Regions from separate parts of the Peribacillus sp. NPDC058075 genome, predicted to be linked through region 2. Evidence: riboswitches for the same ligand, from Rfam matches in the RefSeq annotation. Region 2 holds a riboswitch; each other region holds the start of a gene.
What was found. A riboswitch is a leader RNA that binds a small molecule or an ion and turns the genes downstream of it on or off. The one in region 2 is predicted to bind preQ1.
Positions count from the first base shown of each region.

Region 1 (2,265 bases), on a different contig from region 2:
ATACGAACACCCTTGTTTTATTCTTAAAAATATGGAGAAGCTGGATCAAAGGGGTTGAATCCGAAACCATTTCCCTTGGTGAAAAGTTTTTCAAATATTCAGAAATAGTTCCTTCACCTAGTTCTTGTCTTTCGATATAACCGATGATTTCCCCTTGATCTTGGACTGCCAATATATCAAAATTCTTTTTTTCCAATGCTTTCTGAATATCCAGTGCCAGATCATTTTTATGGCAAAACTCAAGCTCCTGGGCAATGCTCTTAACCGTTATATTTTCTTCATAAAGTGTTTTAAGACTAAGATAGCTACTATTGCTTTTTCTTTCGCTTCCATTTAACATCTTTCAACCTCCGCTCAGGAACACTTTCTGCCCTTTTTCCGCTTTAATCATAGAAATGCATGCGGCCCCCACAAATAAAGTCCACTGCAGTGGACTCAATCCCAATCATGTGGATCTAATTTTTTGGCACCCATTAATCAAATGCCATCAACTGCATTGCCTACTGCCGTTTCCTCATTCCCCCTTTCTTCCCAGCCCTTACAAACATCCACCCAATCCTTCGCACCTGAATATTCAAACAATTCAGCGAGTGTAAGTTCTATTGCAGAGTTCGCACTTCCGCAAGCCGGGAACAATGACTCGAAGCGCTTCATCGATACATCTAGAAAAACAGCTAAATCGTTTGCCAGACCAAACGGGCAAACTCCCCCGATTGCATGGCCTGTCTGTGCAAGCACTTCTTCAGGCGCAAGCATTCGTGCCTTGAAGCCGAATGTCTGACGAAATTTCTTATTATCCACTTTGGCGTCCCCTGCGGCAACTACCAAAATCGCGTGTTCACCTTCCCCTTTAAAGGAAAGAGTCTTAGCAATCCTCGCTGGTATAACACCGATGGTTTCCGCTGCCTCAATCACCGTAGCACTCGATGTTTCGAACTCCTTTACGTCGCCTTCCCGATTCCATTGTTTAAAATGGCTTTTGACACTCTCGATCGACATATTATACTCACTCCTTTGACATACATATTGAAATAATATCATCCTTCATTGCAATAAATCAAAATCCCATTGTGCTACTTCTCCTGCTTGGAAACTTATAAATTAAAACCATTCTTTACAAATTGACGAAACAAGCGTACATGCGATACTATTAAACATTGGGTAAACGCCTACACGTGGTTCGTAACCATCCCACGATAAAAAACTAGGGAGAGAGTAAAATGAATGTTCGTACACTCGTGATAAACGGGTTATTGGCTGCCTTGTATGTGGCGGTCTCATTGGTGTTTAAACCAATAGCTTTTGAGATGTTCCAATTCCGAGTACCGGAAATGCTGAATCATCTGATTGTATTCAATAAAAAGTATATCTACGGTATCGTTGGCGGAGTCTTCATATCGAATCTTCTCTTTTCACCGATGGTGCCATATGATTTGATTTTTGGAGTGGGGCAATCCCTGCTTGCCTTATTGCTTGTCATTTATGTTTCTCGTTTCATAAAAGGCATTAAAGGACGGATGATCGCCACGATTATCTTTTTCACGTTCACAATGTTCTTAATTGCAATTGAACTGAACCTTGCCTTTGGCTTGCCATTCTGGCTAAGCTGGATGACCACGGCTGTCGGTGAGTTCGTTGTCCTCCTGATTGGAGCTCCAATCATTTATGGAATGAACAAAAGAATTCAGTTTGAAAAGTGGCTTTAAAAGGAATCTTCGAACCTTTAAGCCACTATAATGGAAAAGAGCTGTCTGCATGATGCGGCAGCTCTTTTTTTTCACCAATGAACTCGAAAATGATAAACTATTAGCAAGAATGGTGGTGGCCCTTTGAAAAAAGTCCTGACCATAATCGGTCTGCTTGTAATTGCAATATTTATATACTCTAATGCAGATCTGTTCACTTTGGTTTGGAAAAGTGACCTGGATTCTGTTATTAGCATATTGAAGGAAAACCTTTTGCTTACATTTATTGTGACATTCGTATTGATGTTTGTACAAAATTCTTTTACAATCATCCCCTTAATTTTACTCCTGACTATCAATGTCACGATATTCGGATTCATATATGGCTATCTATGGAGTTGGTTTACAAGTGTTGTTGCCTCAGGATTCATTTTTTATGCAGCAAGAAACTGGTTTCAGGAGCTTCTCTTAAAGAAGATTGGCGAAAAGTGGCAAGAAACCGTTGTGGAGCATGGCTTCATGTACGTTTTTACAGGCAGGATTTTCCCGCTTATCCCAACAAGCTTAATTAACTTGGCAG
Region 1 is NZ_JBHVSL010000003.1:317,186-319,450, forward strand. Features, by position in the region: gene ACFVS1_RS22290 (hypothetical protein) at 1-340, opposite strand, end outside; gene ACFVS1_RS22295 (YbaK/EbsC family protein) at 478-999, opposite strand; PreQ1 riboswitch class I at 1,170-1,214, shown strand; gene ACFVS1_RS22300 (QueT transporter family protein) at 1,221-1,706, shown strand; gene ACFVS1_RS22305 (TVP38/TMEM64 family protein) at 1,830-2,265, shown strand, end outside.
Region 1: linked by a shared signal. The riboswitch ahead of ACFVS1_RS22300 (QueT transporter family protein) and the one ahead of ACFVS1_RS02350 (VUT family protein) in region 2 are both predicted to bind preQ1.

Region 2 (2,265 bases):
CTACCCCGCCCTTAAACGGTTAGAAAAAAAAGAATTCATAAAAGGCCATTGGAAAGAGTCCGAGTCAGGCCGCAGGAAATATTATCATGTCACCGAAAATGGACAAACCGAACTTGAGCGGAAACGAGAATGCTTTTTCACCCTCGAAAAACTAGTTCGGAAAAGCACAGAGCACTTCTAAACAAAATACAAAGCTTCCTAGCCCCATTTAATAAACGGTGCAGGAAGCTTTTTTTTATGTTTACTCGTGAGTTTGTGCGGCATTCATGATTTCGCACCGTTTACTCGTGAATTTCGTACTTTTACTCGTGAATTTTGCTGTTTTACTCGTGAATTTTGCTGTTTTACTCGTGAGTTTTGCACTTTTACTCGTGAGTTTAGGCAATTTACTCGTGAATTCATGCTGCATTCATGATTTCGCACCGTTTACTAGTGAGTTTGCATTGCACACATGAGTTTGCTCGTTTTCTAGTGAGTTACTCCGTTTACGCAAAAAAAAGGACCTAATTTGGTCCTTTTTTGTCTATTCCTTTATGCTTACGATAATTGGCGCAGGAGAGCTTCATACATTCCCCTTGAACATGCGGGCCGTATTTTTCACGAAACGCCTCGAGACAATAGCATTTATCTTTTTCTTTTTTTGTTCCATCCATGTAGTGCATCCCTCCTGCCATTTAACTGGAGACTACTCGTTTCTCCAGTTCTACATTGATTCGTCCCAAAAGTACGGCACCTATTGACTGAATGATGGTTTTCACGATGATTTGGCCGATGACCGCAGCGGGTACTGCTTCCCATGGTAATATATTGGCACCCAATGGACTTAGACCAATTACGACAAATATTACCGAATCGAAAAACCCTCCAACGATTCCGCTATAAAACACCCTCCAACTCATCGGGAGCTTTAAGCGGGTATAGATTTCCGTGTCCGCTGTTTCTGCGACCACGAACGATAATGCGGAAGCAAATACAATCAATAACGTATCTCCTAATAAAAATGATACACACGCAGATAGAATAAGTGCAGTGACGATACATATATAGGTCTTCGTGCGGCCGAATTTATTCTGGACCAGATCTCGAAAGATGAAGGTTCCCCCGATGAGCAAAGTACCCATCGGAATGATGAACATGCCAAAATGTAATGGCGCAAAAGCTGCTGTAACCACATTCGCCGTGATGATGGATACTAAATACAATAAAATTCTTAACATTTCTTAATTCTCCTTATACAGAAAAAACAGCACCCTAAGAAAGAGCACTGTTCTCCTTAGTTTTTTTGAGAGGGTAGCTAGAACCTCTTCCGCCCGAGCGGATTATCATTTTCCTTATTTATCGTAGCTTGAAAACGATTGGAAATCAAGAAGTTTCCATATGGTCAATTTTAATATGTATCCGCGTATATTCGTTTGATATTAGTAATGCACTTCAAATCTTCTTCAATGCAATGACTTTGCCGATTTCTGTCGTAGAAAACTGCTTGACCGGTCGTATATGAAAAGCGGACAATCATTGGTAGAGATATGCTGCGAACTTGATATGAGGAATAAACGCGAGGAGGAAAAAGAATGATGAAAAAAACTACGTTTGTTTATCCTATTTATATCGCAACCACACCAGAGAAGCTTTGGGAAGCCTTGACGAGTGGTGAAGTCACGAAGAAATACCACTTTGGATTGCATGTACAGTCTGACTGGCAAGAAGGATCAAGCGTAAAATATTTACTCGAAGATGGGCGGATTACTGATCACGGGTATGTACTTAAGTGTGAGCCGCTGCACCTGCTCTCGTTTACATGGAACATGGCAGGAGACGAAACACCTCGCGAGCAGCCTACCCGGGTCACTTTTGAATTACAGAAAATGGATGATTCAGTTGTAAAGTTAACCGTTAGGCACGAGGAGCTTTTGGAGACAGATGTCGTATATGATGACAATACCTTTGAAGGCTTGAATAATGGATGGCCAGCTATTCTGAGTAACCTGAAGAGCTTGCTTGAAACTGGACGGACCCTGCCGCCCATATCAGTAGATTGGGAAAGTGGAAAACAATAAAAACAAATCGAAAGAGAGTGGAAGTATGGATACCCAAATAATTACGAAATTTAAGATAATCAAGCCAGCTAATGAAGTGTTTGAAGCCATAGTGAATCCTGAAAAAATCGGGAATTTCTGGTTCTCATCCAGTTCAGAAAGATGGGAACAAGGCAGGACACTTACATTGAGATACAACGAATACGATGCTGAGGTGGTTATTAATGTA
Region 2 is NZ_JBHVSL010000001.1:456,325-458,589, reverse strand. Features, by position in the region: gene ACFVS1_RS02365 (PadR family transcriptional regulator) at 1-181, shown strand, start outside; gene ACFVS1_RS02360 (hypothetical protein) at 267-455, shown strand; gene ACFVS1_RS02355 (hypothetical protein) at 504-653, opposite strand; gene ACFVS1_RS02350 (VUT family protein) at 675-1,217, opposite strand; PreQ1 riboswitch class I at 1,268-1,310, opposite strand; gene ACFVS1_RS02345 (SRPBCC family protein) at 1,572-2,057, shown strand; gene ACFVS1_RS02340 (SRPBCC domain-containing protein) at 2,083-2,265, shown strand, end outside.

Region 3 (2,265 bases), on a different contig from region 2:
TTTTCATGAATTCCAGTGATGACACTCTCGGATATATCCAGCTCTTCAGCAATGCTCGCATAGCGGGATACGACATCTTCTATCAAATGCTCTCCGTTATCCCCGCGCAGCTGCTGTTCCGCAGCTTCAATCAATAAATCCGTCACCTTTATATCATCGGAATTGCGTTTCCCTGGAGCCGAAACGACTACAATCTTTCTCTCTGGATCAGAAACCACAATTTCGAATACCTTCCTCAACTGTTCACCTGACGCAAGTGAACTTCCACCAAACTTTGCAACTTTCATCTCGACATCCCCTATTTTCGTAAATATTCTGTCAAAATCAACTCTCCCTATTATTACGCTTTTTCTCGAAACAATCAAGTGGAAATTCCATTATAGGAGGACATTTGTATTTTTAAAAAGGACAAATCATCAGGACAACTGATCAAGAATGGCTAAAACAAAGAAAAAGACAACGGGCATATGCCCATTGTCTCTCCCATTCTTTAGCGATTATCCACAGTTTCCGGGTATAAGTCATGGTTCATCAAGCGGTAATCCGCCATTTCCTCATACTTCGTACCTGGTTTCCCATAATTCGTGTAAGGGTCGATGGAAATTCCGCCCCTAGGTGTAAACTTGCCCCAGACTTCAATATATTTAGGATCCATCAATTCGATTAAATCATTCATGATGATGTTCATGCAGTCTTCATGGAAATCACCGTGATTGCGGAAGCTGAATAAATAAAGTTTCAAAGACTTGCTCTCCACCATTTTCACACTGGGAATATAGCTGATGTAAATGGTAGCAAAGTCCGGCTGGCCCGTTATCGGACATAAGCTAGTGAATTCCGGGCAATTGAATTTGACGAAATAATCCCGGTTCGGATGCTTGTTATCGAATGACTCAAGGATTTCAGGCGCATAGTCAAATGTATATTTTGTTCCTTGATTCCCAAGCAGTGTGATATCTTTTTTTAATTCTTCTTCTTTTCTTCCAGACATGAAAAGTCCTCCTAATCCCACGTTTCAGGGAGATTCATAAAATGGGCCTCTATATAACAAAAACCATATCTCCTCAAAGATATGGTTGATTCGCGAAAAATATCAAAGCCATAGTTTTTTTAAGAGGGTGATGCTATGAACCTCTCCCGTTTATCGGGAAATATTTTATAATTGTCTTAGTAAATATAAAAAAAAATAGTCAATCTGTCAATGCAACTCTCTTAAAATTGGGTTTGATTCGTTTATATTTTCAGTTTAAAATGGAAAAAGCGGTTCAACCTATTAGAAAGAAGAGAATATACACATGTGGATTTTTGCAGCACTCATCACCAGCTTATGTTTCGGAATCAATAACAGCATTTTCAAATGGAGCAGCGGAAAAGGCTATTCCAAGATACATATCCAATTTTTCTTTTATTTTTCAGCTTTTATTTTGTCCATTGTTTATGGAGTATTTATGGATGGTTTGCAACTGAACTGGCTGTCCATCTTGCTTGGTGCAGCAATTGGCGTACTGAACGCTAATGGTAACATCCAGATGGCAAGCGCCTTTGAAAAAGGGCCGGCAAGCTTGACATCACCATTAATCGCAGCGAATGCAATATTCCCCATACTCTGTGCAGCTTTAATTTTTCACGAACATATTTCTTCCTTGCAGTGGAGTGGAATAGTCTGCATGTTTCTCGCTACATTAGTCATCCAGTATACACCTAACGCCAAAGGTAACCATCAATATATCCCTTGGATCATGCACACATTATTCTCCATCTTATCATTTGGTGTGCTCGGAATTCTAATGACGACATCAACACGTCTTCATTTAAACTCCCTTGATATCTTAGTATCGATGTACGGAGGCGGAATGCTTTATCTTCTTTCGGCTCTGGCCTTTAAAAAAGAAAAAATCAAGCTAAAGGAAGTCAAAATCGGTTCCTTAGTAGGTTTTTTAAGCATGATAGGCTATGGATGTTATTTCTTTGCATTAAACACCGGAATCGCAAGCATCATTTTTCCTGTCGTCAGCCTGAACTGTTTAGTTGTCGTATTCGCTGGATGTTATTTATTCAAGGAAAAACTAAAAACCTATCAAATTGCCGGTGTTCTTGCAGCATTAATCGGTATTATTTTAACCAAAATATGAATATAGTTCGTTTACAAAAATCAACCTGGCTGTCATGTGTACAAGCCAGGTCGTTTTTTATTTAACCGGGAAATGCGGTAGTTTTAAAAAAAATGTTGACACATCCATAAAAATAACAGATAATTTTGAATAT
Region 3 is NZ_JBHVSL010000003.1:248,186-250,450, forward strand. Features, by position in the region: gene ACFVS1_RS21935 (aspartate kinase) at 1-287, opposite strand, end outside; gene queF (preQ(1) synthase) at 491-991, opposite strand; PreQ1 riboswitch class I at 1,096-1,141, opposite strand; gene ACFVS1_RS21945 (EamA family transporter) at 1,296-2,132, shown strand; gene ACFVS1_RS21950 (BA3454 family stress response protein) at 2,258-2,265, shown strand, end outside.
Region 3: linked by a shared signal. The riboswitch ahead of queF (preQ(1) synthase) and the one ahead of ACFVS1_RS02350 (VUT family protein) in region 2 are both predicted to bind preQ1.